DNA from 3 places in the Bacillus marinisedimentorum genome. Region 3 is predicted to be linked to each of the others. Evidence: riboswitches for the same ligand, from Rfam matches in the RefSeq annotation. Region 3 holds a riboswitch; each other region holds the start of a gene.
What was found. A riboswitch is a leader RNA that binds a small molecule or an ion and turns the genes downstream of it on or off. The one in region 3 is predicted to bind thiamine pyrophosphate.
Positions count from the first base shown of each region.

Region 1: it holds a riboswitch for thiamine pyrophosphate, as region 3 does, so the genes downstream of both, thiT (energy-coupled thiamine transporter ThiT) here and A4U59_RS15220 (acyl-CoA dehydrogenase family protein) in region 3, are expected to answer to the same signal.
Region 2: it holds a riboswitch for thiamine pyrophosphate, as region 3 does, so the genes downstream of both, A4U59_RS18350 (MTH1187 family thiamine-binding protein) here and A4U59_RS15220 (acyl-CoA dehydrogenase family protein) in region 3, are expected to answer to the same signal.

Region 1 is NZ_LWBL02000023.1:68,806-79,223, reverse strand. It holds gene A4U59_RS06950 ((Fe-S)-binding protein) at 1-262, shown strand, start outside; gene A4U59_RS06945 (LutB/LldF family L-lactate oxidation iron-sulfur protein) at 269-1,699, shown strand; gene A4U59_RS06940 (LutC/YkgG family protein) at 1,696-2,412, shown strand; gene A4U59_RS06935 (ATP-binding protein) at 2,860-4,317, opposite strand; gene A4U59_RS06930 (YczE/YyaS/YitT family protein) at 4,630-5,262, shown strand; gene A4U59_RS06925 (Lon protease family protein) at 5,286-7,721, opposite strand; gene thiT (energy-coupled thiamine transporter ThiT) at 7,860-8,426, opposite strand; TPP riboswitch at 8,516-8,620, opposite strand; gene A4U59_RS06915 (hypothetical protein) at 8,773-9,147, opposite strand; gene A4U59_RS21290 (hypothetical protein) at 9,248-9,472, shown strand; gene A4U59_RS06910 (glutaredoxin family protein) at 9,666-9,902, opposite strand; gene A4U59_RS06905 (metallophosphoesterase family protein) at 10,131-10,418, shown strand, end outside.
Region 2 is NZ_LWBL02000065.1:18,438-28,855, reverse strand. It holds gene A4U59_RS18360 (ABC transporter substrate-binding protein) at 1-745, opposite strand, end outside; gene A4U59_RS18355 (ABC transporter permease) at 758-1,540, opposite strand; gene A4U59_RS18350 (MTH1187 family thiamine-binding protein) at 1,545-1,835, opposite strand; TPP riboswitch at 2,138-2,247, opposite strand; gene A4U59_RS18345 (alpha/beta hydrolase) at 2,492-3,205, shown strand; gene A4U59_RS18340 (MFS transporter) at 3,312-4,577, shown strand; gene cls (cardiolipin synthase) at 4,618-6,120, opposite strand; gene A4U59_RS21485 (hypothetical protein) at 6,270-6,440, shown strand; gene A4U59_RS18330 (hypothetical protein) at 6,636-6,845, shown strand; gene A4U59_RS18325 (hypothetical protein) at 6,863-7,048, shown strand; gene A4U59_RS18320 (DegV family protein) at 7,125-7,979, opposite strand; gene A4U59_RS18315 (DMT family transporter) at 8,027-8,956, opposite strand; gene cshA (degradosome RNA helicase CshA) at 9,271-10,418, shown strand, end outside.
Region 3 is NZ_LWBL02000050.1:35,401-45,818, forward strand. It holds gene A4U59_RS15210 (NifB/NifX family molybdenum-iron cluster-binding protein) at 1-261, opposite strand, end outside; gene A4U59_RS15215 (protein-glutamine gamma-glutamyltransferase) at 481-1,326, shown strand; gene A4U59_RS22615 (YjcZ family sporulation protein) at 1,518-1,640, shown strand; gene A4U59_RS15220 (acyl-CoA dehydrogenase family protein) at 1,706-2,764, opposite strand; TPP riboswitch at 2,828-2,938, opposite strand; gene A4U59_RS15225 (DUF421 domain-containing protein) at 2,981-3,673, opposite strand; gene A4U59_RS15230 (DUF7669 domain-containing protein) at 4,087-5,061, shown strand; gene A4U59_RS15235 (AAA family ATPase) at 5,112-7,598, shown strand; gene A4U59_RS15240 (McrC family protein) at 7,595-8,863, shown strand; gene A4U59_RS15245 (nucleoside triphosphate pyrophosphohydrolase) at 9,028-9,354, shown strand; gene A4U59_RS15250 (DEAD/DEAH box helicase family protein) at 9,347-10,418, shown strand, end outside.

The DNA of each region.
Region 1 (10,418 bases), on a different contig from region 3:
CGGACTCGAAATGGTGGAATTGCCTCACGCATATGATTGCTGCGGTTTCGGCGGCACATTTTCTGTTAAGATGCCTGATATTTCCGAGCAAATGGTCGATGAAAAGGTGAAACATATCGTTGACACAGGAGCTGACATTTTAATTGGGGCTGATGCAGGATGCCTGATCAACATTGCCGGCAGGCTTGAAAGGCAAGGCCATTCAGTCAAGGTCATGCATATTGCTTCTGTATTGAACAGCAAAGCCATGGTAAAGGGGTGACGAAGTATGGGGATGAAAATTGGAACAAAAGACTTCAATGAACGTGTGAAGGACGGTCTTGAAGATCAGTTTGCGAGAGGTGCCGTATCATCAGCCCAGGGCCGATTCAGGACAAATAGGCTGCTGGCTGCCGAAGAACTCGGTGAATGGGAGCAATGGAGAAATCTTGGTGAGGAAATCCGAACTCATACCCTCCAAAATCTTGACTACTATTTGAACCAGCTGGCTGAAAATATAGCTGCAAACGGCGGAAATGTGTTTTTTGCAAAAACAGCTGAAGAAGCCAATGAATACATTACAAAGGTAGCGAAAGAAAAAGGCGCCAAGAAAGTGGCCAAGTCAAAGTCGATGGTGACAGAAGAAATCGGCATGAACGATGCACTTGCCAATGCTGGCTGCGAGGTTATTGAAACGGATTTGGGCGAATGGATCTTGCAAGTGGACGACCACGATCCGCCATCCCACATCGTAACGCCTGCCCTTCATAAAAATAAAGAACAGATCCGTGATGTATTCCGCGATAAACTTGGATATACCGATACCGAGAAACCTGAGGAGCTGGCACTGTTTGCACGCCAAAAGCTGCGCGAAGAATTCCTGTCAGCGGACCTTGGTGTGACAGGCTGCAACTTTGCCATTGCTGATTCCGGAACGGTCACAATAGTGGCAAACGAAGGGAATGCCCGGATGGTGACAACCCTTCCGAAAACCCAGATTACTGTAATGGGCATGGAAAGGATCGTTCCATCATGGGAAGAGATGGAAGTGCTGGTCGGTATGCTGACACGCTCCGCTGTCGGACAAAAGCTGACCAGTTATATCACGACGTTGACAGGACCGAGGGAAGAGGGAGATATCGATGGGCCGGAGGAATTCCATCTGGTCATTGTTGATAATGGACGCTCCAACATCCTTGGCACCGAGTTTCAGGAAGCGCTCCACTGTATCCGTTGTGCAGCCTGCATCAATGTTTGCCCGGTGTACCGCCATGTTGGTGGACATTCATACGGATCCATTTATCCTGGGCCGATCGGCGCTGTCCTTACCCCGCTTCTTGGCGGTTATGAAGACTATAAAGAACTTCCTTATGCTTCATCACTTTGCGGAGCTTGCACCGAAGCATGCCCGGTGAAAATTCCGCTCCATGAACTTTTGATCAAGCACCGGCAGAAGATTGTCTACGAGGAAAAGAATACCCCAGCAGCTGAACGGATCATCATGAAAGGATTTGCGATGGGAACAGGGAACCCTGCACTTTATAAAATGGGAAGCAAACTGGCCCCACTTGGGCTGTCACCCTGGTCAAAGGATGGAACAATCACAAACGGCCCTGGACCGATGAAAGGCTGGACCGACAGCAGAAACTTCCCAGCACCATCTAAAGAGCGGTTCCGTGATTGGTTTGAGAAACGCGAAAAAGGAGGCAGAGACAAATGAAGGGTAACATTCAGAATAAAGACTCCTTTTTAAGCAATATCGCTGAAAAATTGGGCAGAACGCCCGGTGCAGCTGTTGAAAAGCCGGCTTGGAGCTACCGCCCGCAGGATAAAGTGCTGGCAGGACATTCAAAAGATGAATTAAAGGAAGTCTTGAGGGATCAGTGCACACGCATTCATACGGATTTCCGCGAGACGACAATAAAGGAGCTTCCGGAAGCATTGCTGAAGGTAATGGAAGAATACGGGCTCGCTTCTGTGGTCCGCTGGGAAGACCCGCGTTTTGATGAGTATGGACTGAACGAGCTTTTCAATAAAACACTTCCCGAGAAGCGGACAGAAGTCCATGTCTGGAACCCGGACCTTGGTGAAAAGAACAGGGAATTTGCGACCAGTGCGAACATTGGTGTAACATTCAGTGATATGACATTGGCCGAATCCGGGACAGTCGTCCTTTTCAGCAGTTCCGAAAAAGGCAGGTCTGTCAGCCTCCTGCCCGCTGCGTATATCGCCATCGTGCCGAAAAGCACAATTGTGCCGAGGATGACACAGGCTGCACGTGAAGTGGAAAAACGGATTGACGCTGGTGAACGCGTACCGAGCTGCGTAAACTTCATTACCGGTCCGAGCAATAGTGCCGATATTGAAATGAATTTGATTGTCGGCGTGCACGGACCGATCCATACAGCATATATTGTGGTGGATGATATGTAGGGGACTTCGGTCCGCTGCATCCACTCCCCCTTTGTTAGACCCTGCCGGCAGGCAGGGTTTTTTGCCGTATGGGAAAGCATAAATTGTCCAAGGAAGTGTTTCGGGCAGCGGTCAAGTTTAAGATAAGGCACTGTGCATCTGTCTTCTCCTAAATGCGAATTTTCATCAGCAGCTAAAAGAAAAGCGTAAATCAAACAACTTGATTGTCTGAAATTCAAAAAGAAAATCGAATGAAGTGGAGGCAAATCGGCATTGTATTGTTAAGCATTGGAAAGAAGTAATCTCCTGATTTAAAAGCCTATTTCATACAGTAAGGAACTGCTGCAATGAAAAAAGACCTTTCCATAAGAAAGGCCAAACTGAATTAAATAATAATAGCAGTAATCTTGTTAAACATCCGCAATTCCATCGGATTTGATAAAGGCTAAATACTGCGCCAGTGGACAATCACCTTGTCAAGTCAGATTGGAGGATAATGGAAACGGTTGTTCCCCTTCCAGCTTCACTCTTGAAATCTATAGAACCTGAATGGGCCTCGATAATCCGCCTGCAAACCATAATGCCGAGCCCTGTGCCTTTTTCCTTTGTAGTATAAAAAGGTTCACCAATTCGCTTCAATTGGCTTTCAGGTATTCCCTCCCCCTCATCTTCGATTTCGATTGAAACGTTGTAGGGTTCTGGAACGGTGACTCTGATGGAAATCGAGCCGCCGTGATTCGTGGCGTCCATCGCGTTTTTGATGATATTTATAAACACTTGTTTCAGCTGATTATCGGAACCGTAAATAAGTGGAATGCTTGAATCCGAAGAAACGGAAATTCTAATATTCTTCAAGTTTGCCTGTGACTCCAGGAGTTTTACGGTTTCATCCAGCAGCACTGTGACATCGAGCTTTGTGTACGGGGAATGCTGCGGTTTCGCAAGTGAAAGAAACTCCTTCACGATAAATTCGATGCGGTCGAGTTCTGCCAGCATAATGTCATAGTAAATCTCTTTTTCATCAATTCCGCTCTGCATCAGCTGGATAAAACCGCGCAGGGACGTAAGGGGATTGCGGATTTCATGTGCCACTCCTGCTGCAAGCTGGCCGAGCAGCGACAGTTTTTCAGAATTTGCAAGGTGGACTTCGGTGTTTTTCCTGTCTGTAATATCCTGCATGGTTCCGCACATCCATTCGGGCTGACCCGCCCTGTCGAAGGTGACTTCGCCCCTTTCATACACGGTCCGGACAGCGCCGTCTTTGCGGATGACCCTGTATTCGATGTTATACGGTTTTCCCTTGTAGGCCTTAGCCCCGGCTGCTATTAAAAAGCGCAGGTCGGCAGGATGGACCATTTCGGCGAATTGATCTATATGGCCTGGAGAATCCCCTATAATTTCATGTGCATTCTCCGACCATGCCAATTCACCTGATTTAATATCAAACTGCCATGAAACAAGGCCGGCAACTTCAAATGCCTGTTTTAAATTCAGTTTAGTGTGGGACAGTGCCAATTCCGTATTGGTGATACTGGTAATATCCTTGGTGATGCCGTATAGCTTTTCTGTCCGGCCTTCTTTGTTTTTCAGCACATCGATTGCGATCGTTACGGTTATTTCTATATCATCGGGGCGCAGCAGACGAAAGTTCATTTCCCTTGGCTCTTGTGTTTCAATAATACTGTTCATTGATTCTTTATAATATGATAAGTCCTCTTCCGGGAGCAGATCAAAGATTTCATTGACGGTGCTCCACATGCGGTTGTGCTGCAAGCCGAGAATGTTTGTAAGGTCTTCGGTATGATGAATGATATCAGTGTTGATATCCCAGACCCAGCTTGCTAGTTTTGCGAATTGAAATGCCTTTTTATATAAAACCTTTTCTATATTTGAGGAATCTGCGGTATGCTCCCCTGGAATATCCAAAACCCTTCCCCCTTTACATAAAACCACTTTGATATATATAAAATAAATCTTTTATTTAAAAACTACTTCATAAAAGCCATAAATCCTCTTTTTTGTCGAAATTAAACAAAAAATTGCCGAATTGGGTGGATAAAAATTTTATTTCAATAATGTTTAGCGTTGCAGAATGTTCATGAATACGTTCTTGACTATGACGGTCAGAGCTGTATACTTAAGTAGTCGATTATATTAGACAGACGTCAGACTTCTTATGATGGCCTGGCCTATTAAACGGATAACTCTTTCATTTCATTTAAAAGAGGAGATTGCTATATGAATCATGTTTTATTGCGTGTAACGACGTATGTCACCGGTTTGGTGATTCTCGCATTCGGAATCGCCCTGACACTGAAAGCCGATCTTGGGGCAGGGGCATGGGATGCTCTTAACGCCGGGCTTGTAAAACAGTTTGGTTTTACGGTCGGAACCTGGGTGATTGTCGTAGGCGTTATTGTCATAATGGTGAATGCAGCACTGCTTACGCGGAGGCCTGACTTATTTGCGCTTATTCCTGTTTTTCTCATAGGTCCTTTTGTCGATTTCTTCATGCTTCAGCTTCTTGGCACATGGGAACCGGAAGGAGTCATTTTGCGGCTGGTTGTCCTTATAACTGCTGTGTTGCTGCTCGCTTTTGGAATAGCTGTTTATTTGCAGGCGGGTTTTGCGCCCGTTCCGTTTGATGGATTGATGATGGCGATTCAGGAAAGAACCGGGTTGAGCTTGCGCGTTTCAAAGACAGCAGGGGAGACGGCCGCATTGATTGCGGCGTTTCTGGCAGGCGGGCCGATTGGGCTTGGTACAATCATTGTCACATTTTTCATTGGGACGTTCATCCAATTCTTTACTCCATATGTGGTAAGCGTTTTGGATTATATGAAAAATAAAGAAGCGCCGCATTCCCTGTAAAGGAATGCAGCGCTTTTTTCAATTCAGCAATTTAACTGTTGGCTGCCACTCTTTATTGCAGTTTTATACATTTCCTCCAGCCTTTCCTCGACAAGCCGGAAAATGGTGCCTTTCTCAAATTGGCCGCCTTCATTTCGTTCAGGTCCAGCTGGAATTCCGGTCAGGATTTCGATACCCTCTGTCACATTTTTGATTGCCCAAATATGGAATTCCCCATTTTTTACAGCTTTAGCCACTTCATCATCAAGCATCAGGTTTTTGACATTTTGATGGGGGATGATCACGCCCTGCTTACCGGTGAGACCTTTTTCTTTGCAGATAAAGAAGAATCCTTCAATTTTTTCGTTTACACCGCCGATTGGCTGGATTTCCCCCCACTGGTTAACAGACCCGGTGACGGCAACTCCCTGTTTGATCGGCACTCTGGCTAATGATGATAAAAGGACATACAGCTCAGTGCTGGACGCGCTGTCGCCGTCGATCATATTATAGGTTTGTTCAAACGTAATGCTTGCCGAGAGCGGCAATGGACGGTTCTGGGCAAACATGCCGGATAAGTAACCGCTTAAAATGAGCAAGCCTTTTGAATGGAGATCTCCGCTTAAGGATGTTTCCCGTTCGATGTTCAATATACCCCTGCGGCCGGCATAAGTCTGGGCGGTGATCCTGCTTGGCAGGCCGAACGTGAAATCGCGGGTTCCCATTACAGCAAGACCATTGATCTGGCCAATCCTTTTTCCGTCAGTGTCCACCATTATCGTTCCATCCATTATCATTTCACGCAGCTTTTCTGCAACCCGGTTGGAGCGGTAATGCTGTTTGGCCAGCGCCTTTTGGACGTGAACGCGGTCTGCAAATTCGCTGTTCTCCCTCCTTGCCCAATAGCTGGACTCCACAAGAATTTTAGTGATGTCCTGAAATCGCGTAGAAAGCTTCCGTTGATCAGCAACCAGGCGGGAACTGTGATCGATGATACGGGCAATCGCCCGCCGGTGAAATGGCAGCAGGCCTTCATTATCAGAAAATGTCTTGATAAACGAAGCCATCTGCAAATGGTGATCGAGATCGCGTTCCATCTCAATATCAAATTCCACTTTTACTTTAAATTGTTTTTGAAAATCTTCATCCCACAATGAAAGCATGTCAAACAAGTAGTGGGAACCGATCAAAATCACCTTCACGTTAAGCGGGATTGCTTTAGGTCGAAGCCCGGCGGTGGCGAAAGGCGATTTTTCCTGAATGAGGCCATCCGGCGTGATGGACCCGTTTTGCAATGTTCGCTTCAGCATTGTCCATACATACGGTTCGCTCAAGAGATCAGCAACCTGCATAATCAGGTATCCGCCGTTAGCCCGGTGCAGCGAGCCTGCTTTGATTCGGGTGAAATCAGTCGACCAGTTTCCGAAACTTCCTTTGTATTCAACTTTACCGAACAAGTTGCTGTATGTCGGGTTCGTTTCATAAATAATCGGGGCTCCTGTTTTGCCTGGGTTGCTGACGAGCAGATTAACAAAGTACCGTTCGCGTTTTTTTTGGTTCTCCGTACCAGCAAGAATCTCAAGCATCGGGTTTTCTTCCCCTTCTTTATTCAGGAGCAGCGGAAAGTTTTTGCTGATATCTTTTCGGTATAATTCCAAATAGAGGATTGTATCACGTTGATGGCTGTACTTGGATAGCAGCGGGGCAAACAGGTAGTCTGTCGCATAGTTGGCAGTTTCCTGCATATATTCCTCCAGGTTTGTCCGCATTTCTTTTTCGATTTTTTGGATAGTATGAAGGGTTTCATTTATCTTTTCTTCCACTTTTCTTCCGCGTACTTTTAACTCTTCTTTCATATCATCTGTCAGCCTCTGGTATTCATGGGGCTCAAGCGGCCGGTTGAAACGGAGAGGGTAGGAATTGATGCCGGTTGGTGTTCGTTCCACCTTATATTGCATGTCCAGTGCGTATTGGGTGAGCTCTTTCCAGGCAGATTCAACCTTTGATTCAAATTCATGGATGATACCGTTTTTCCGGCTTGTGTATTCATCACTTGAAAAGATTCTGATTAATTCGTTTTCGATGTCGCTTAAGAGCGCATCCATTTCTTCACAGAAGGCAGGTCCCTGACCGGAAGGGAACGAAAGGGCGACTGGCTGATCGGGATTTTCAAAGTTATTGACATAACACCAATCACAGGGGACAGGCTGCTTGTCGGCGAATTGCTTTGCTTTTCTGCGGGTGAAGGTTGTTCTGCCTGTACCGGCAGGGCCGGCAACAAAAATGTTGTATCCTGACTGGCTGACAGAAAGGCCGAATTCCATTGCTTCCACAGCACGGGGCTGGCCGATGATTTCATCTTCAAGATCGGTGTATCCGGTGGTTGTTTCAAAAGGAAAAATCATCTCATTACATACATTTTGCAATTTTTCTTCAGGCACACGGCAAACATCTTCAATACCCGGCAGCAAATCCTCCATTTGTCGCCACCTCCATCAAAATACGTTATTTACAATATTCGACTCAGCCAGCTCCTGTTCCTGCTCGGCCTGCAGCCGTGACAGAGATAAAAAAAACTTCCGCTGATTGCGGAAGTTTCTAAGGACGTCATGGATTTATCAGGTTGTCCGGATAACAAGGCGCTCTGCACCTTTTATAATTCCAGCAAGAACCATCGCGCTTAGCAAAAAGGCCGGCCCCATATAGGTCAGGTTATACACAAGTGAATAAATGAAGACCGGTGTACCTTCGGGAGCATATTCACCAAAAAAGACTATACCTGAATAGACATGTATTGCGTATCGGAGCAGGCTGCCCAAAAAAGCCCCGCCAACGATAAAACCGACAGCTTTGTTTCGCTGGCCATTTTCAAGGGAATGACGGATTCTGGAAGCGAATATACCCGCAGTTCCTACAAGAGAAAAGGCTACAAAATAATCGAGAAAGGCCTGCAACGGTGTATAAATGTAGGGTTGTCCGGCTACGACCTGCAAAAGGCCGACCATCAAACCGGTCAGCAGGCCGCCTTTCAAACCCCAGCGGTATGAAATGATGAAAATCGGCAGCATTGCAAATGAGATGGAACCGCCCTGGGCCCATAGCTTAAAAGAAAAGAGATCGAGCAAATATCCAAGTACCCCGAAAATTGCAACTTCCACCATGAAAATAACTGTCTTGTTCCGCATTCTTTTCCCCCCCTTTCAACTTTCTGGCGCATAACAAAAAGCAATACAGGGGATTGTTCAGAGGAGATCGCCCGCATTGCTTGCCTGGTTATCGTCCGCTTCCACAATCCCTCCGCTAGCATTAACTAACAGGTTCAAAGGGTCAGAACTCTCACGTTCACTCTCAGCCTTTTTGGGCTCCCCTGGTGGTTGCGCTTATATGCTTTTTGTATGCAGCATCCATTAAGAGCTGCAGCTTGTACAGTCCCATTCCAAAAAAATGCCGGCTGATGAAACTGTGCCGGGCTGGAATCTATTACAATGTAACGGAAAAAAGAAATTTTGTCGAGTGATTCGCTTTTCCTTTTTAAAAAAAGAACGGGAAAAAGAACCTGCGGATTCCGAAAAATGGGTATCGGTATCTGCGAAATCTCCGGAAGCGCCTTGGATAACCGTATCCAAAACCATAGCCAGGAAATCCATAACCCGGAAAACCGTAACCGGGAAAACCATATCCACCCAAGCCATATCCATAACCTGCTTCGCGGTCATCGCCCATATCACCAACCGGCACCATTAAATACACATGCTGGCGGTCAACCTTGTAAATGATTCCCTCAGCCTGCTGTCCCTCGCTTGTTTCCATTTGTACGTAGTGATCCTTATACGTGCTACAAAAATCATGCATTTGTTCCGGGGACATTTGCATATCTGCCCTGTTCCAGTTGCCGTATTGCTGCATATTCATCCCTCCTCGATTTCCATGTATATTCAGCGGCCGGGCGAATTTTCCAAAAATATTTCCGGCGCAGTAAATATATCTATTCCGCAGCGATTATGTTATGCTTGATGAAAGCTTGAAAGGGGCATGCCGTATCGGAAAATTTTTGGTCGATCATGAGCGGAAAATCGTCCATCGATCTGCTTATGTTACAGATAACTGCAAGCACGAGTCCATTCCCGTGGAACACCGCCAGGACCTGAATAGCGACGATAAATTAAATCAATTCAAAGGCTATGAATTATGTCCGCATTGTTCGGTTGCTCTTTCATATGTACGTAAATAAAACCCGTCCCTTGCATAGAAGGACGGGTTTTTACTAATGGAATCATTATCCAATTTATAGATGAATCGTGTGTGCAGTTTCGCAATGTTGGTTTATTTGCTGAAATAAATCCAACAGCCGCCAGTGTAAACGGCGAATCGAGTCTCCGTAGCCAGTGCTTGCACCTTAAATGAACTCATCGCGTAAAACAAAATTATGCGGTAAGCATTGCATCAATGTTTTGCGGGTCAAAACCGATGATCCACTTTCCATCAATTTCTGTTTGAGGGACTCCCATTTGTCCGGTGTTTTGCAGAACATATTCCATTTTTTCCGGTTCAAGCTGCAAGTTGACCTCAGTGAATTTCACGCCCTTATCATTAAGGAAGTTTTTCACCATTGTGCAGTACGGGCATGTGCTTGTCGTGTAGACCGTAACGTTTTTGTTCATATCAAATTATTCCTCCGTTCGATTTTATAAGCTTTTAAGGGGCCGGTTAATGTCTGGATTATCGGCCTTTTTATACCCCTATAGGTATAATAATTGAACAAAAAATAATTGTCAACCCGACAAGTAACAGAAATGTGGTTTCAGAGAACTGATCTCAGGTATGATAATGAATACTGGAGATTTAACAGGTCGAAAACAGGGGAAGGCTTTTAAAGGAGGGGATGCATATTGAAGGTCTTGATCATATCAGATACCCACATGCCGAAACGGGCGAAAGAATTACCGGCTGTATTAAAAAAGGATTTGAAAGATGCAGGGCTCATCATCCATGCCGGTGACTGGCAAACCCTTGCGCTGTATGAAGAATTGCAGCAATACGCACCTGTGGAAGGGGTAGCAGGTAATGTCGATGGGGACGAAGTGGCAGAACGGTTCGGACTTTGGAAGTTGATTGAGGCCGAAGGTGTACAAATAGGGATTGTTCACGGCCATGGCAAGGGATGGACAACAGAAAGG
Region 2 (10,418 bases), on a different contig from region 3:
TTTCAACGAGCTCCGGATTGTTTTCAATATGATCTTCGTTCGTGACGAGAACAGGTGTGTAATAATCCAGAGCCTGGTCAAGGTCGTTCAGCATGATGGTATTCAATTCAATGCCCTGGCGTTCAGCTTCCACTCCGTCCCATCCGTAATAAATCCACTCGAAATCGGCATCCCGGCCAATCGATTTGAAAAAATCGGTCGCTCCGAGCGTAACCATGTCCACTTTTGAAAAGTCGGCATCATCCGCTTTCATGACTGCTTTCAATACGGCCTCTTCCATAGGCGCACCCCAGCCGCCGTACCGTTTTCCTTCAAAATCCTTCGGTGTGGTGATGCTTTCTTCTTTTAATGAAGCAAAAGCGGACGTGTTATGTTGGATAACCGCGGCGATGGAGACAAGCGGGATGCCGGCAGAACGTGCCTGGGTGACGCCCTCCTGGTAGCTCACTCCGAAATCGGCTTTGCCGGAAGCGACAATCTGGCCGGCTGAACCGCCTTCGCCGGGCTGGACGATTTCGACATCAAGTCCCTGTTCCTCATAATAACCGTTTTCAAGAGCGGCATAGAGGCCGGTGTGATTTGTGTTCGGGAACCAGTCAAGCATGACGGTGACCTCCTGGTCCTGCTCGTTTTCCGTGTCAGTTTCTGCTTCTGAATCGGCTGCTTCTTCATTTCCACAGGCCCCTAAAATAAAAGGAAAGGTGAAGAGTATTGCGATAAGAAACGATTTTGTGAATTGCAGCATATCAGTTCCTCCTTATGATTGTTGTTTTGATTGGTGCCAGGGCATCATCAGCCTGCCAAGAAGTTCGATGATCCCAAAAATGACAAGGCTTAAGACGACAATGACAAAGATGGCGGCAAAAACCCGCTCGGTTAAATAAGATTGAGATGCACGGGTCAAATAAATACCGAGTCCTTTGTTCGCGCCGAGCCATTCCCCGATCACCGCACCCATGACGCTGTAGGTGCCGGCAATGCGGAGGCCTGAAAAGAAATAGGGAAGGGCGGCAGGCAGTTTGACCATCCGAAAAATCTGCATCCTGCCCGCACCCATCGTTTCCATAAGACGGATCATATCTTTGTCGGTATACCGGTAGCCTTCCGCAAGATTGATCGTAATCGGAAAAAAGCAAACAAGGGCGACAATAATGACTTTCGGCAAAATCCCATAACCGAACCAGATCATGAACAGCGGTGCTATCGCAATGATCGGAACGGTTTGCGAGACGACGAGAATCGGATAGACAGCTTTCCTCAGCCATTCAGATACATCAAGAAACGTGGCAATGACAACACTGAGCATTACAGCTGCCGTCAGGCCGAGGGCGGTCTCAAGCAGCGTTCTCATCGTATGCTCTGTAAGCAAGGCCCTTTGTTCCCATAGCGATTCGGCAATCAGTGACGGAGCGGGCAGAATCCATTTTTCAATGCCGGATACGACAGTGCCTGCTTCCCAGATGACGAGGAGACCGAGAAGAACCAGCCCCGGAAGTGACAAGGACAGGAGCCGCCCCGCCCAGCTTGTATTTAAGTTCACGGCGTTAGGAGCGGTATTTATGGACTTTTTCATCAATCGTAACGTCCCTGTCCGGGCGATAATGGATTTTTATGCAGGTCATTATGTCACTTGCCCCCGCCTCGACACATGCATCTTGCGCCCTTTTGACGATTTCCAGCAATTGATCGAGCTCGCCCTCCATTACCGTTTCCATCGGACCGACTTCATACTTCACGCCTGATTGGCGGACAACCTCGATGGCTCTGTCCACAACTTCGTAGCTGTTTTCTGTTCCTTTCGGCAGTACTTGAAATCCCAGATTGACACTGCTCATGTAAAATCCCCCTTAATAATTTTGCTCGCTGCCCCTGCCTGAGTTCCCAGCCTCATAAAGCAGGTGAAACCCCGAAAGAGCAGCTGTGATGAGTCTCACCGTCCATCTTGCGGCATAGAAGACGCCGTGAATGCGACCGACTTGCAGCAAGAACGGATGCCGCACTTTTGCACGTGGAGAAAACGGCCACCTTGAAGCCAGTGGCAAAAGAAAAAGGCTGCCTGATTCAGGCAGCCTTTGGTTCACCAATAGTTATAGTGATAAAATGGAATAATAGTCATTGTTCCGCAATAAAACGGAAAACAAGTCCATTTTTTGGTTCCTACGCTGGCATTATCCAGATCAGGTTCATGGGTCGATGCGTTAAAAGCATCCTCTCAGCCTGGTCAACCGGGCTCCCCGTCCTATTCAGTTTGATTTATTTAAAACAATAGCAGAGGTCAGGCTTGTTGTAAACGTTTTTATTTGCGCGGAGTACAGGATAATAATGTGGGGGAGCGGAAGGATTGATGTTGCTCTGGCTGTTGGGCTGTTATAAAACGGATTGCCGGATTTAGATAAAGGCCGGTTCCAGGAAAGACATCTTGAAAATCGGCCTCAGGCGCATTTATACATAAATTTCACTTGAACTTCTACCACGAAAGGAGGCGCGTTGTATGATTGGGTGTTTGCTTATTCACGGATTTACGGGGGCCCCTTATGAAGTGGAGCCGCTGGCCGATCATTTCCGCAAAACAACGGATTGGAAAGTGGATGTTCCGACTCTTCCGGGCCACGGGGAAGAAGAAGAGTGGGACGGGGTTGTTCATAATGACTGGATAGACACGGCTGAAAAGGCGTTTTTGAAGCTTTATGAAGAGTGTGACGTTGTGTATGTTGTCGGGTTTTCAATGGGGGGTATGATAGCGGGTTACCTTGCTTCGAAGTATCCGGTTGACCGGCTTGTACTGCTCAGTGCGTCAGCACATTATATCAACTTGAAGCAAATGGCGGCTGACATCTTGGAGATGATAAAAGATGCGGTAAAGGGAGGCTTGAAAGATAACGAACTGTTTAAACGATATAAGAAAAAAACCGGTGCAACGCCTATCCGGGCCACTATTGAATTTCAGAAGCTTGTCCGGAAGCTGCGTCAGGAGCTGGAAAACATATCAGCCCCTGTTTTGATCATCCAGGGGGAGAGTGACGGACTGATTCCCCATAAGACAGCGTCTTTTTTATATGAATCGGTTTCGTCTGAAGAAAAATATGTTTATTATTTGCCTGATTCGAAGCATATTCTCCTGCACGGCACCGATAAAGAACAGATTATCGAACTGGCGGATTCTTTTTTGCACGGCAGGCTCGGAAACCGGTCGAGCGGTGTTTGAGGTGAAATCAACTATTTGGAATGCTTTCCATTTTAAGAACGGGCGCACCCGCTTTATAATAAAACCAGTTTGAGACGAATTTTTATACATACACAGGGGGGTGAAGATGAACCAGAATTCGCAGCCGATTAAAACCCCGTTTTTTTATGGATGGACGGTGGTGGCCCTGGCCGCTGTTGGCGTGTTTTTTTCCGGGCCGGGCCAGACGTATTCCGTATCGGTTTTTATCGAGTCGTATATAAAAGAGTTTGAAATGAGCCGTTCAGCTGTTTCAAGTGTGTATTCAGCAGCTACATTGCTTGCCGGACTGTTATTGTTTATCGTGGGACGGCTCGTCGACCGGTTCGGACAGCGGGCGATGATGGCATCTGTCGGATTGATGCTCGGGCTGGCGGCTCTCTGGAACAGCATGCTGACAGGGCCCGTCATGATGTTCATCGGCTTTTTTGCGATCCGGCTATTCGGGCAGGGGTCGCTGACGCTGATTCCGAATACGCTCGTGCCGCAGTGGTTTCTTGTAAAAAGGGGCCGGGCCCTTAGTTTCATGGCTATCGTCGGGTTTTTGAGCTCCGCCCTGCTGCCGCCGCTGAACGCCTATTTGATTGAATATTGGGGCTGGCGATCGACGTGGATCATGTGGGGCGTTCTGCTGATTGCTGTATTTGTTCCGCTCGTGCTATGGCTTGTCCGGAACAAGCCGGAAGATATTGGATTGTACCCTGATAACTTGCCGCCAAAGAAGCTGAAGGCTGAAAATCGGCAAAAAGGAGATATCTCAACCGGATTTGAAGTGAACTGGACGGTGAAGGAAGCGATGAGGACGCGGGCGTTTTGGCTGATTTTATTTTGTGTCAGTATACCGGCCCTCGTCAATACCGGATTGACGTTCCATCTTATCTCCATTTTAAAAGACAGCGGGCTTGAACCGACGATGGCAGCTTTTGTCCTCAGCCTGATGGCGATTGTCGGGTTTCCGGTCACGTTTGCCTCCGGTTTTCTCGTTGAACGGATTGCGGTCAGATATTTGCTGGCCCTGTCGTTTGCGGGCCACGTCATTTCAATGATCATTTTGCTGATGGTAAATACGCCATTTTTGGCCATCGTTTACGGAATCGTCTGGGGGATGGTCAACGGTTTTGAACGGATCACGTTAAATATTGTATGGCCGAATTATTTTGGCCGTGAACACCTTGGCAGCATAAAAGGAATCGCAAGTACGACGATGGTCATCGGGTCAGCGTTCGGGCCCCTTCCATTCGGGATTGCCTATGATATGTTTGGCAGCTATACGGAAATCATCATGATCGTCATGCTGCTGCCGCTACTTGGAGCAATCGCCGCCCTGGCAGCGCCGCCTCCTCGTGCAGGATGATGGTTTTCCAGCCGATTTCCCGCCAGGTATATTGTTTTTGTTACAGAATGGGTGAGAACAGCCTTGCAAATGACTCCTTCGATCTAATCCACAGACTGCGCTTTTGAAAGCGCTGAAGGTTCACATTGAGGCTGTCTTTCATGTCCTCCCTGTAGTTTGCGATAAGCTGATGGACGCTTAATGTATGGTAAAGGAAGAGGTTGACTTCAAAGTTCAAATTGAAGCTGCGCAAGTCCATATTGGCTGTTCCGATGGAAGCCATTTTTCCGTCTGCAATGATCACTTTTTGATGAAGGAAGCCGCGCTGGTAAAGGTGGACTTCAACACCTTCAGACAGCAGTTCTCCGAAATAGGAGCGCGTTGCATATTGAGTCAGTAAGCTGTCATTTTTTTCGGGGACAAGCAGTTTGACTTCCACCCCTTTTGCTGCAGCCATGCGAAGCGCCTGGCGGATCGGTTTGCTCGGTACAAAGTAAGGGGTGGCGATCCAAATCGATTCCTGTGCCTCGGAAATAAGGCTGTAGTATAGGTCCCCCATCGTGCCCTGGGGCATGTCCGGACCGCTCGCGACGACCTGGACTCCGCCATCCTCACGGGTGACCGGGGCACTTAGGTAATCCTCGCTAAATAAGTTTTCACCGTCAACATACGCCCAGTCAACGAGAAAAATGGCATGGAGGTTACGGACAGCTTCCCCGTGCATTTTCACATGCGTATCGCGCCAGAAGCCGAATTTCGGGTTGCGTCCGAGGTATTCGTCGCCGACGTTCAGCCCGCCGACAAAACCTGTATGGCCGTCTATCACCACTATTTTCCGGTGGTTTCGGAAATTCAGTTTTTGATTGAAAAAGCCGTGTTTGATCGGCAGGAAGGAGTGGAGTTTTATTCCGCCTTCCTGAAGTTTGCGGATTGATTTTCCGGATAAGGTAAGACTGCCGATTGCATCATAGATCAGCCTGATTTCAACTCCTTCGGCCGCCTTTTTTAAAAGCAGGTTCATCAATTCATTGCCAACCTCATCATCCCGGAAAATGTAATATTCCATATGGATGAATCTCCGGGCTTTTTCAAGCTCTTCAAATAAAACGGCAAACTTTTCCTCGCCGTTTTTAATAATATCGGTTCGGGTATGAAAGCTTACAGGTGCAATGGCCCGTTTTTCGATTAGTCTCATGAGGCCCTGTTCACTGGCACCCCAGTCTTTCCATTTGAGCGAATAGCGGGATGAAACATACCGTGTGATCGCATCTTTAGAATAAGCAAGCTTGTTCTTGAACAAATGTCCTTTTACTTGAAGCTGGCCCGAATAAATGAAAAAGATATAGCCTCCGAGTGGAAAAAACAATAATACATAAAGCCATAGCAGGGTTTTATAAGGGGAACGGTTTTCAAGCATAAGAACATAGGAAACGGAGCCGATTACTGCAATGTAAACGGCAGCAGCCATGATTTTCTGCACTATAGGCAAAGAAGTCAGAAAAATGATGTATAAACTTGCTGTCATCAAAATGAAATAAATTGTCTGTCTCACTATATTCTTCATAGCAGGATCTCCTGTATAATAGGCTTTTTAGTTATAATTACCCGTCCTGCAAACAGAAGAAACAGTGGAAAAATTTTCTTCAAGGCACCCATAAAGGGGGAGGATGCCCGAATAGTTATGTTAAAGTCTGACCCCTGGAGGGAAAAAAGATGACCGAAAGTCCCAAGAAGGAAAAAATCCATCCTACCATTAACCGCTGTATGGAACATCTAAAAGTCCTTGAGGTGGACAATAAAGTCAGGCAGGTGGTCTACATGTACATGGAATCCCTGTACAGGGAAACGGAAAATCCGCCTGAAGAAGCTGAACCCAATCGTTAAAACACAAAATAAATAGAAGCGGGAAAAAAAGATGAAGCATGCACGATAGGTGTGCAGGCAGTCCGTTTTCTGATAGAACCGCAACACCCCGGCGCTTGTCGGGGTGTTTTATTTTTTATGGGAACAGTAAAGAAGTTTTTTAAAGAACAGGAAAGGGTAAATATATATAAAGTTGAATCCAGGGAGATGGTCTGCATGGAGTATCAGAATGAGCGGACAAGGTTGTATTGCAGTGTCACCCGGAACTTCGTAAATGTGGAGTATTCAAGCGGCACAATAAAAGGGGATTTCCTCTTGACCTGTACGGGGATTGAGGAGGATCTTTGTGACTCATGCCTTGTCGTCCAATTATATAATACGTCCTCTGACAGAGACGAAATCCATAGCAGGCAGCTAGTGCAATAAAGAAAGGAGTGGCGCATATGCCGGAAAAAGATGAACAGGGACGGAATAAGAACCTGCGTCGAAAACACGAGCGGGATGACGTGCCGTCAAACCAGTTGTTTCCGGAGGAAGAAGTGCCGGATGATATTCTGGAGAGAGACCTTGAAATCGAACAGAACAGCGGCATGAAGCGTGCCGATGATGAAGGTGAAGATAAAGACTGACAAGCCTTCGGAAATAGAGGAAACAGATAAAAGAGCCCGTGCCATCCGGTACGGGCTCCTGTTTTTTCCAGGCAGTTTATTTTTTACGGTATCCGATCACCAATCCGCCTTCACCGGCATATGTGCCGATCAGCGGCCCGATTTCCGAGATGATGACCTCTTTGAAGTTATATTGTTTCTGGATTTCTTCGACAATAGCCCGGGCTTTTTCTTCACAATTGCTGTGTGCGAGCGCAAGTACTTTTTTCTCGAAATTTTTGCCGTATTCACCGATCTGTTCAACGAAGCGGCGCATCGCCTTTTTATTGCCGCGCACTTTTTCGGTGACATCAAGTTCTCCCGCTTCATTAGCTCTCATCAGCAATTTGATGTTGAGTGTTTTGGCAATGGCGCCGCGAACCCGGTCAAGCCGGCCGCCTTTAATGACATTTTCAAGGGTATCGAGCACGAAAGCGGTGTTCGTATCATCGATCCGTTCTTCAACGGAAGCGACAATGGCATCCATTCCGAGCCCGTCTTCAATTTCCAGCGCAGTTTCGTATACGAGCAGAGCGAGTCCTGCTGATGCGGAATTTGTATTGAAAACTTCCACCCTGCGGCCGCCATGCTCGTCCAAAAACATTTGCCTGGCCATCATAGAGCTGTCATACGTGCTGCTAAGTGCGTTTGACAGGGCAAGCACCAGAATCTCATCCTCCGGAGCAGTCTTGTTGAACACATCAAGGAAGTCCTGTGGTGACGGGCTTGCCGATCTCGGAAAATCCTCTTCCTCACGCATCATCCTGTAAAACGTCTGGCTGTCGATTTCAGTTCCGGTCTTAAAATGGCGGTCCCCGAACGAAACCGTTAATGAAACAACTTCAATATCGTACTTTTCAAATATATCGTGAGGCAAGTCACAGCTGCCGTCAGTGATCAATTTAATTGCCATTATATCCCACCCACCTTACCTTATTAGTCCTTTTTACATTGTATCATTTATACATCTGCCCGCCTATTAAAACCTTTAAGCGCTTTTGTCCGATGTATGCGCTCGGCGCGTTTATGAAAGAACAAAAACAGGAATATACCGAAAAGAATCAGGAATCCGCCGGTGACTTGCGTCATCGACACCGTTTCGCCCAGGATATAATAGGCCAGAATGGAAGCCCCGATCGGCTCAAACAGAATGCTCATGGATATGACAGAGGTGCTCAGCCATTTCAATGCCCAGTTAAATAAAGTATGCCCGAGCAGCGTCGGAAAAATGGCGAGCAATAGAAACATGAGCCAGTCGTTTTTTGGGTATGCTTGTAATGAATGTCCCAACATTAGGCTGTATGTAAACAAAAAGCCCGTGCTGATGCTGTATACCACAAACGTGTATGTCATTAGAGACAGGCGTTTCCGCACGCTTTGCCCTGATAAAAAGTAGCCGGTGACGGCAGCTGCTCCGAGCAGTGCCAGAATGTCGCCGAACAGCGCCGCGCCGCTTATCCTGAAGTCGCCCCAGCTGATCATGAAGCTTCCTGATAATGCGAGGATGACGCTGAGCGCTGCTCCGGCCGTAAGCTTTTCCTTAAAGAAAAAATATGTGCCGGCAAATGCAAACAGCGGCTGCAGGGTGACAAGCACGACTGAACTGGCGACTGATGTATATTCAAGCGATTCAAACCACAGAATGAAATGAAGCGCCAGAAACATCCCGGCAATACTTGTGAAGATCCAATCTCTCCGATTGATCAGCTTAAGTTCTTTCCTGTACTTGAACAAAATGACCGGCAGCATGAGCAAAACGGTAAAAAAAAGCCGGTATGCTGCGGTAACAGGTGCCGGTGCTGTGGCCAGCTTGACGAAAATGGCCGAGGTGGAAACGGATACAGCACCGATCGCAAGTGCAATGAAAGGATTGACAATTGGTTTGTTCATTTTGCATCCCTCTTCATCTTATAATCAATTCTCCGGCAGGCACGAATGTGTGTCCGTTGAATAATTCAGGGGAAAGTGGTACGATTATGTTAATTTTAGAGGGTTCGCAACTGGATAGCAACAGTGCAGATCTTTTTAAGGTAAAGGATTGCGATGCTGTTGAGTCGGGTAATAAAGGCAATCTTCCCATTGGGCGGAAACTGCCTTTTTCCATGTTTACATAGAAACGGCCTTATGAAGACAGATTTTTATGGAACAAGATTCCGGGGCAGCAACAACGGAAATCCGAAATAGATAAAAGGAGAATGATAAGATTGACAACTTTTCAAGAATTAAATTTGAGCGAAGGTATTTTAAAGTCAGTAAGCCAGATGGGATTTGAGGAAGCAACTCCTATCCAGGGACAGACTATCCCCCTCGCAATGAACGGCAGAGATGTTATTGGACAGGCCCAGACCGGTACAGGAAAAACGACCGCTTTCGGCATTCCGATGATCGAAAAAATCGATGTGAAGGCCGGCAAAATCCAGGGCATCGTCATCGCACCGACAAGGGAACTTGCTGTCCAGGTCGGTGAAGAACTGAACAGGGTCGGCCGCTATACCGGCATCCGCACGCTTCCGATATACGGCGGACAGGACATCAACCGCCAGATCCGCGCGTTGAAAAAGAACCCGGAAATCATCGTCGGCACACCGGGAAGGCTGCTTGACCATATCAACCGCAGAACACTGCGTCTGAACAATATTCATACAGTCGTCCTGGATGAAGCTGACGAAATGCTGAACATGGGCTTCATCGAAGACATTGAGTCCATCCTGAAGTCGATTCCGGAAGAGCGCCAGACCCTCTTGTTCTCAGCAACAATGCCTGGTCCGATCCAAAAAATCGCCGAACGCTTTATGAATAACCCGGAAGTAGTAAAAGTGAAATCCAAAGAAGTCACCGTTCCGAACATTGAACAGCACTATATTGAAGTGCAGGAAAAGCAGAAGTTCGATGTGCTGACACGCTTGATTGATATTGATTCACCGGATCTAGCCATCATTTTCGGGCGCACGAAGCGCCGTGTCGATGAAGTGGCCGAAGCGCTCAACTCACGCGGCTATTCCGCAGAAGGGCTTCACGGAGACCTGACGCAATCCCGCAGGCTGCAAGTGCTCCGCAAATTCAAGGGCGGAGACATTGAAATCCTTGTTGCCACTGACGTTGCGGCCCGCGGACTTGATATTACAGGTGTAACGCATGTGTATAATTTCGATATTCCGCAGGATCCGGAAAGTTATGTGCACCGCGTTGGACGTACGGGACGTGCCGGCAAGAGCGGTCTCGCCATCTCGTTCGTGACTCCGCGCGAAATTCCGCAGCTGAAATTGATCGAAAAGACAACAAAGCGGAAAATCGACAAGAAAAAAATGCCTTCTATGGATGAAGCACTCGAAGGCCAAAAGCGTATTACAGT
Region 3 (10,418 bases):
TCTGCCTGCATGATGGACAAAAACGACATCGACATTTTGCTCTAAAAGAAAATCTTTGATAGTGTCCTGGTGATTTGCAGGATGGTGATGATGGCCGCCTTCATGATGGCCATGCTCGCCGTGCATCGCGGCAAACGGTGCATCAATTTCGTTCCAACGAGCGACCTCTCCATTCTCCACATCAACAAGCGCCAGGGTTGCGGTCCGTCCGAAATGGGCATTCACCATTCCGTCAGGCGTTACTGCTACAGCGATTCTCATGCCAACACCTCTTTAGTCAGTAGGTTAATAACCCTTAGGGGTATATTACGTCTTCAATTGTAACGTTAAATGGCAGATAGTTCAAATGAAATTTGCAGATTGATGCCAGGCACCGCTTCCTGGCGGAAATAACAATTCATCTATACGATTAATGCTGAAACATCTTAAAAAACAAATTCGAATAGGATAGGTATCAAGACAGTATGGAAGGGGAATCACATGATACAAATATCAGGGATGCCTCCGCAGCAAATGGAATCGTGGGATGCAGGAAGTGTGGAAAAAAAGATCATCCAGCAAATGCTTGATGCTCCTGTCCTTTATTCCTATCGCACCAGAAGTGAACTTTTATTTGAAATCAACGTCCGAAAAAATATCATAGAAAGCGCGGAAAAGATGAATGAACAAAAGATTGAATTTACAACCTTTAAAGGCGCTCGCTGCAATCCTGAATACTGGCACCTGACGGAACAAGGGGGGTTCCTTTTAAAGCCGGGGATACGTCCATCAGCAGCTATTATGGATATTTATGTGAATAGTCCTTTGTACGGTTTTGAATGTGCGACAGCTTCCGTAATCATCCTTTACCATGCAGCGATAAAAAGCATTGGTAAGCGTGTATTTGATGTCATGTTCCAGGACCTTTATTTATACAGCTGGCATACCGATTCCGATTTGGGGCTGCACACCTTTTATGCGAATCATTTGATCCCTGGCGATGTTGTTTACTTCAAAAATCCGGAATTTAATCCCGGGACTCCATGGTATAGAGGAGAGAATGCTGTCGCGTTGACGGGCGGCAAATTTTTTGGCCATGGGTTCGGCATAAGGGACGATGAAAAAATGATTCAAAAATTGAACAAACATCGCAAACAGGGGAGCACGCAATCAGCTTATTTAACGAATTTAGTCACAAGGCCATCTTTTAATCGGTTAGCTGAACTTTCAGCAGCCCAAAATGGCCGTACAGTTCGTCGAGTGCCCTACACTGTCATACACCATAATAAATGCTCGATAGCCTTCATTCAGTATTTGACTTATTACAAGAAAATGATTACCGGATAACCGGGCAGTACCAGTCCATGACATTAACCCATTTATGATGTTGACGGGCTCAACTTTCTTTTAGGTGAGTATGATATAGTGACAAATAACTATCGGGAAGGAAGGGTTAAAACGTGGATAATGTAAATGCAATGCCATATATGGGAGCAAACGTAAATGCAGCACCTGTAATGGGCGCCAATGTTCCTCCTATGCCAAGTTATGTTTCTCCAGGTTATAGATACTGTCCTCCGGCAAGGGGATCCAACACATTCGTGTTGATTGTCGTGTTGTTTATCCTATTGATCATTGTAGGTGCTTGCGGTTTTTATTAAACCATGAAGTTGGTGCCTGGTCCCGGCGCAATTAAAACGCGCTGGATCAGGCACCGTTTCTTTTTTCAATCTCCATATGAGATCAGCAGTTTATGCTGTGAAGCCGTAAGCAAGTCCCGGTATGTCCGATTCAGGACGTTATCCTCGAAAAGAACGTCAATGCCCATATACCGGAAAAGATTCTGTGCGCCTTCTACCGCATGCCGGGCCGCTTCTTTGCTGTGCACGCTGATGTCGATCATCTCTTCATCAGACAGCGCGTTTCCGGCGAGATGGCTCTGCCAGGATGTTTCAATCGCCTTATGGAAGGCGGCAGCGGATTGATCGAATGGAGCCGTCAATTGCTCAATTTTACGAATGACAAACGAGTACCGCTCCTGATCCCAAATTTGTAATTTGCGCTCCGCATGGGCCTGGGCCTCTTCGAAAAAATGCCTGGCAATCCCGATTGTGGTCGCGGCGATATTCGCTTCGGCAAACGGCACGAATGGATAGTGATAGACCGGATTGTCATAATGGAAGTGAGGCTTGAACACATCAAACGTTCTCTCTTCCGGAACGAAGGCATCTTTCACATGAATCGTATGGCTGTTCGTCGCTTTCAGCCCGAATGCATTCCAGTCCTTTTCGATTTCCACCTGGCCTGGCCGCAAAATGAACGCCCGCACCGCTCCGTCTTCAACTCCGTCCACTTCAACGCGGCAGTTCGCTGTGAAGGTGGTCGCATGCAGCGAGCCGCTGCAAAACGGCCAGCTTCCGGTAACGCGCCAGCCCGCATCCACTTTGTTCGCAACCCCGTTCGGACGGTCACTGCCGGCTATGTATGCATCGCGCCGGGAAAAAACGTCAGGTGCAAAAGCAGGAGAAATCGTCGTCGCGAAAAAACCGGCCCCTGAACCGATCTGCACGAGCCAGCCAAAGCTGCCGTCGATCCAGGCGGCTTCTTCAAACAGCTTAACCGCCATCGGAAACGGCATCATCCTGCCGTTCAGCTCAGCGGGAAGGAATAACTTGAAAAGGCCCCGATCATAGATGATATCAAGCACATCCGGAGGCAGTTCACCGGCCTTTTCCATCTTCCGGGAATGTCCGCGAATCATGTCAATCGTATATGCATCAAACATCCTGCTTCATCCCTTCCTCTAAACTAAAAGCACTCCCTGACAAGAAGGGAGCGCCTAATTCATTAAGAAACAAGTTTCACTCCCTGCGCCGGCATTATCCGGCTCAGGTCAGCGGGTCAATATCTTTGCGGAATATTCTCAAGCCGGCCGATTCCAGCTCCCCGTTGAATCTATGAAATTCTTACTTTATTATACCGGACATCTTCTCGGTGTCTATCAAGTCGCATGCCTTTCATCTTCATAGGTTCTGATGTAAAATCCGCCAAGCCTGGTCCATTCAGCGTAAAAGACATCCTCAGCCCTTCGGATGTCATGTTCACCCAGCTGCTCATCAAGCCAGCTTTTGTCTTTGCCTATGACCTTCAGGCTCTTTTCATGGACCATGCCTTCATCAATGAGCAAAATGGAAGGTTCCTGAGGCGCCGTGTCAACCCCTAAATCCTTTGCCGTAACAGGTGACTGATCCGCATACTTCATCACACTCAGCTGCCCGCTCACTTCGAGAAACGCATACTTCACGTCACTGACAGAAAAGACCCCCTGCATGCGAAGCATCGTCCGGACCTGCTCCATTTCAAGCTTCGCCTTCTTCATCTCCTTAATGTCTATTTCCCCATTTTCAATAATGATGGCCGTTTTTCCTTTCAGCGGCTTACGGATCTTTTCAAACTTCTGCGGCAGCTTTTCAACGGTATAAATTAAAACGGCCCATAACGCGGCGGCATATATGACATGATAGATTTTTGTCTTTGTATCGTATATCCCCTCTTCAATAATCCCTCCGAGAATGAGTGCATACACAAAATCAAATGGTGTGACCTGGGCCATTTCCTTCTTTCCAAGAAGGCGGGTGATCAGGATGAGTGCGATCAGGCCGATGACCAGTTTCAAGGTAATGGTTGTAAACAAGCGGGAGGACCTCCTATCTGGTGGTGTGATAAGTTATTTACCCCTTATTTCGCTAAGTAATCTGGGAGTAGTTTCCATCCATACGAATACGAAGGTGAAGGGGGGATGAAAAAAATGAGAACAACTACACCATTAGCCAGGGAGAAGTTTAAAAGTCTTACCGAGCCCTCCAGTCGCATCTTTTTTAAAAAATCTGAGCAAAAGTAAAAAGAATAGGAGAATTCAACACAAAACTGGTCTGGAAGGACGAAGAAACGGCCAAAGGAGCTGGACAGAAAAACAAGTAAGCAAAGGGAATTGAGAGCCCCGGAATTGTCAGTTTTTTTTATAGGTGTGCCATAAATGGTTCAGTTGTTTTGTTATATTTAAAATAGAAAAATTTGCCTGAATAGAAACGGAAAGGGGAAAACCACATGCTTTATAAACTGTCTGGAAGCAACAACTTATCTGAAGGAATTATGGAGAAAGTAAGCGCAGGAAATGTCAATTACGAAAATGACTTTGAAAACTGGCTTGAAAACAGTCCGGATGCACTTCTGGATGAATATGAGGGGAATACAATTTTTTGGATTGGGCGGCAGACGAGAGCGGCAATCGGCGATTCCGGTAAATATCCCGATTTAATGGGGATTGATTCGGAAGGAAATCTTGTTATTGTGGAATTAAAGAAGGGCAGCACCCCTCGTGAAGTGGTCGCGCAGGCACTTGAGTATTCAACGTGGGCTTCCGCATTATCGGAAACAAAACTGAATGAAATCTTCCTTCTTTACCAGAATGGCAAAGGCCAGGGAACTGCGATTGAACTTCGGGACAAGTTTCATGAAGTGTTTTATCCTGACACCCAGGAAAAGAGCAGTGTTGAATTCAATCGGAAACAGCGTATTTTCATAATTGCCGAGACTGTCTCGCCGATTGTCAGAGAAGTGACGGACCATCTCCGGGACCGATATGGAATGGAGATTTTCTGCATGGAATACACCGTTTATAAAAGCTCTCAGGGCGAGTATATCATCAGCACCGAACAGATTGGAAGTTCCGCTTCAGTGAAATCCTCTACAGGCAGATGGAACGAGCCGGTAAAAGTGAAAGAACTGGTTTATGATACGGTAAGGAAACTTACAATCTATGATGAAGGTGACGAAACGTTCACTCCTGCTGCCGTGTATCGGGAAATCGCGAAAGAGTATCCTGATATCAACCCGACGACTGTCCGCTGCCAGTTGATTGCGGACTGTGTGAACCATACTTCAAGAAAGCATTATCCGTCAGGCCAGAAGGATTTATATTATCTTGTATCGAAGGGGAATTACCGGAAATATGATCCTCAGAGGGATGGGGAGTGGAATTGGAAGGGGGAGCCGGTAAACATCGGTGCTAGTGAAGAATAGCCGCGAACCTGTCTTGTTCAAAGTATTACTTTATAGTTAGGGGTGGGAAAATGAGCAAGCTGAAGAAAAAAATTGAAGCTTATTATAATAAACAAGAAGTTCAAAAGGAAATTGAAAATGCCAAAACACTTCACCAGGAATTTCTTAATGAATTCCCTCTGGAAAAAATTGAAGCGATGAGTGTAGAAGATTACGCTCTTGGTTACAAAAAGAGAGACTCTTTCAGCTGGTGGCTTGAGTATAACACCATTCCCCTGGGAAGCATCAAAGGAGGGAGTGCAGCAAAACATATCATTTACTTCCGTAAAAAAGATAAAAAATGGCATTATCCTTCTCAGTTTCCGAATGTGGAAAAAGCATGGGAGCAGCTGCGCAGTGATATTATTCAGCTGATTAAATCTTTTGATCAAGGTACATATGAGGGAATAAAAGATGATAACCTTCTTACAAATGCGACTATGCTTAAAGGCAAAATTTCATATCTGTACCACCCTGATAAACTGATGGCTATATATAACGCCAACCATTTAAGGAAATTCTTGAAAGAACTGGGTGCAGATGAAGATGATTTCAAAGGGAAAGATTCGATAGAATTAAACATTATGTTTTCGGAGCTTATTTCAAATCATGAAGAATTAAAGGGCTATGATCGCCTCCTTATCTCCCATTTTCTTTATCATGAATTCATGCGTGAAGAAATATATTATAAGATTGCTCCGGGACACGAGGCCAAGTATTGGAAAGAGTCCCTGGAAGGCGGTTATATATCCATTGGCTGGGATGAAGTGGGGGATTTAAGGGAGTTTAATGATTATGAAGAGTTCAAAAGTTCTTTTTTGACACATGATTTCCAGTCCTCATCTCAAAAAAATATAGAAAAAGCGAACGAACTGTGGAGATTCTATCAATTGCAGTCCGGTGATAAAGTCATCGCCAATAAAGGGAAGTCCAAAATTTTGGGGATTGGCACCGTGACAGATAAAGGCTATGAATACCGCGATGACTTAGAACATCAAAAACATGTTGTGTATGTCAACTGGAATGAAACTTATCAACCTGCCCTCGAAATCCCTAAGCAGGAAAAGTGGGGATTTAAAACAGTTGATACGGTAGGGAAGAAACAGGTGGTTGAATGGACTTCAAAACCAAGTACAGGAAATCCGCAAGGCAGCATTCCCTATACTGCAGAAGAAGAACGTTTTTTTGAAATGACTGAACAGGCCCTGTTGAGAAAGGGCCAGATAATTCTTTATGGGCCTCCCGGTACAGGGAAAACATATATGGCCAGAAAATTCATTACATGGAAAAATCAAAAAGATGAACTATTGAAAAAAACAGATCATAATCCGTTCAAAATTTGGTTTATGGTTGCTTCCGATAAATCAGACGATTTTCGCTGGGAACAGATTATGAATGGAGAAACAGAAAGATGGAATTTAAGAACGGTTGCCAGAAACTTTAGGAATGCCAGAAAAAGCGAAAAAATCTTATGTTACCGGGGGGGAAGTTCCTCTAACGGTATCGTAGGGATTGCCGAAGTATCAGAAGAGTTGCATGATGACTCGTTAGGGGTGAAAGGGGTTTATCATTTCAAGCAAGAAATCCCCTTTGAAGAATTTAAATCGATCCCGGAATATCAATCCACTCAAGCAGGGAAAATGGGAAATCGAGGGACGATGTTTGAATTGAACGATGAGTTTGCAATCTGGGTGAGAGAAACGTTATTGGAATACGGTGATCAGGAAGGTGCCGACATGTTAGGGGATTACATGAACCAGAATAATGTGGAAATGAGCACTTTCCATCCATCCTACCAGTATGAAGATTTCATGGAAGGGTTCAAGCCGGTACAATCCAGTGACGGCACTATAGCATTTGAACTTGAAAAAGGCATCTTCCAGCGTTTTGCGAGTAAGGCGCGGGAAAACAAAGACTCGTTCTACTACTTTATTATTGATGAATTAAATAGGGGGAACGTTCCAAAAATATTTGGTGAAATGATAACTCTTTTGGAGATGGATAAACGCGGGGTGGAGGTCAGGCTGCCTCAAAGCAAGGATACGTTCAGCATACCTGATAATCTCTTCATCATTGCAACAATGAACACGGCTGACAGAAGCATAAAAATGATGGATTCGGCCCTTAAAAGGCGTTTCGCTTTCATTGAGTGCATGCCAGACTATGATCTGATCGATAAACCGGTAGATTTGCTCAGTATAACCCCGGCAGAAATTTTAAAATCCATCAATAAAAAATTGGTTCATCTGCAAGGTAGGGATAAACAGATCGGCCATGCGTATTTTATGGAAAAAGGGGAACAGGTCACCTCTGTTTCTGAAATAAGGGATGTTTTTAAGTTTGAAATCATCCCGCTCATCCAGGAATATTGTTTTGACGATTATAACCAACTGGCGGAAATCATTGGGGAAGACTTTGTGGATGTCATGGGTATGGAAATTAACAATGAACTTCTGAATGGGACGGAAGATGCCTTTATTCAGGTGCTGGAGAGGCAGTTTAAGGACAGCGAATCATGAAACAGCAAATCATATTAAGGGAGTACTCGGATGAATTCCATCTATCGGACTATGTGCTGTCCCCTGATGAACGCGAGTACTTGACGAAAATATCCATCATTCATGAATCCCGGCCGTGGGAAAGACGATTTTATTTTGATGAACTTCAAAATGGCATGAGAATTAAAACACAGAGTTGGGTTGGCGTAATCGAATTAAATGATGTACGCATTGTTATCCAGCCTAAATTCAATGAGACATTTTCGGCATTGACGGATATGATTTTATTTGCCGAAGACCTTCCTTATTATCAAATGGAACGTACAGCCGGAGACATCAACAAGACCAACTTCCTGGAAATTCTTATAAGGCTGTTCCTCCTGGAAACGGAAAAGATCCTCAAGATGGGACCGGTTAAAGAGTATGTAAGAGAAAATGAAAACCTAAGGAACATGAGAGGCTCAGTCGTTTTCTCGGAGAACTTAAAGAATAATTTCAATTTGCCGAACAGAATCTATTGCCAGTATGATGAGCTGGTGACTAATATAATGGAAAATCAGGTCATTTTATCTGTTTTGGCCGCTGCCTCCCGTTTTAATGTATCAGCCAAAACACAGCAGCACCTCAATTTGATGAGAGCGCAGTTTGAGATGCTTTGCGAAGAATATCGAGGAGTTCACTGGCCGACTTTCCATTATAACCGGTTAAACAAACATTACGTCAATGCCCACAAAATCGGACATTACTTATGGAGGCGATCCTCTGCCACAAGTTTCTTAAGTAACGAGGAATTCCATTATTCCTTTTTGATTGATATGAATGAACTGTTTGAGAAATTCGCAGGTCAATTTCTAATGAAGTATCTGCCCCCAGAATATCAGGTCATTGCCGGAAAAAGAGTCACTGATGCGATTACCATGGAAGGGACAAGCTATCGGCATGTCATTCCGGACCTTATTGTGAAAAGCAAACATACTGGCGATAAAAAAGTGATTGATGTCAAGTACAAACAGTATGGATCAAAGAGAGTTGAGACCAGTGACGTTTTCCAGTTGGCCTTTTATGCGCAGTATAATAATCAACAATCAGATGTGAATTATGCAGCGACAATCTTATATCCCCAATATGCTAAAGATAAGCAAGTAAAAGATATCGTGATTGATTTGAATTCCAATTCAGCTTTTGCCGGGAAACTGAATGTTAAGTCCTTAAATATTGAAGAGATTCTTTATTATGATAAGCAGGGAAATCGAATGTACTTGGAAACACTTGCTGAGTCGATATGAAACGGCTTCTTTTCTGTAATAATCGGGTGAAATGCATTATGGTGCACCAAACATGGTGCGCCTATTCTATTATTATTGCTATATAGAATAACTTGACGATAATGGTAAAATAAGGGTAGTAACCAAGGCCGGCACATAGGCACATAGCATAATGGGGGGATAATATGCCGATATACAACAAACTTGTCAGAAATCGAATTCCAAACATACTTGAAAACAAAGGTTTAGAATACTCAACTAAAGTTTTATCAGACAGTGACTACATAACAGCTCTTCGCAGAAAGCTTACAGAAGAAGTGGAAGAGTACTTTGAAACCTCAAATGACCAAGATGCTGTCGAAGAACTTGCCGATGTTCTTGAATTGATTCACGCCCTGGCCAAAACCCATGGATCATCAATTGAACAAGTGGAAGAAGTCCGCAAACAAAAAGCTGAGAAAAGAGGCGGATTTAACGACAAAATATTCTTGATCCAGGTAGAAGATGAGTAAAATCAAACTGGTTACTGAAAACGTACAAAACCAGATCATCAAGGGAATCACTGAATCTGCCACCGTTTATATCCTGACCTCGTTTGTCATGAAGTCAGGGGTGCAGCTGCTTAAACCCTATTTACTTGATGCGGCCAAACGGGGTGCGGATATAAAGATCTGCACCGGTGACTACTTATTTGTCTCACACCCAGAGGCGCTGAAAGAACTATTGTTACCGGACTATGAGAATGTTGAAGTGCGTTTATGGAGGAGCAATGGGACTTCTTTTCATCCAAAGGCATACTTGTTTAAAAATGAAGAGGAAGGCACCTTTATTGTAGGCTCCTCCAATCTTTCACGTTCAGCCCTTACTACGGGGGTTGAATGGAATTTGGTCATGGAAAGAGGCGCGGAGCTGGGTACATATGAAGATGCAGTGGACAGGTTTTTGAAAGTTTTTTATGATGAGCTGACGATTCCCGTAAATGAAGAAACAGTAAAAGCATATGAAAAGCAATATGAACAGTATCACCTAAAACACCCGCACCTTGCCAGGTCCTGGGCAAAGCAAGAAGAAATCGAAATGATGATTCCTGCTGAAGAAAAAAACAAGCATGGGGAACAAGTTATCGATCCCCCGGAAACATACGATATAAAGATTGAACCACGGCCTGCACAAAAAGAGGCATTGGAAGCGTTAAATTCAACAATTGAAGAAGATTACAACCGGGCGATGGTCGTGATGGCAACAGGCCTCGGAAAAACTTATCTGGCTGCGTTCTGGGCGAAAAAGTTTAAGCGTGTCCTCTTCATTGCCCACCGGGAAGAAATCCTGCACCAGGCACATAAATCATTTAATAGAATCATACCGGATCGGACATACGGAATCTATAACGGAAGAATAAAAGAAGGAAGCGCCGATACGATTTTCGCTTCCATTTATACATTGAGCATGAAAGAACATCTGGCAAACTTCCCGCCAGATCACTTCGACTTGATCATTGTGGATGAATTTCACCATGCAGCTGCCAAGTCGTATGAACGAGTTCTTAATCATTTCAAGCCACAGTTCCTTCTGGGAA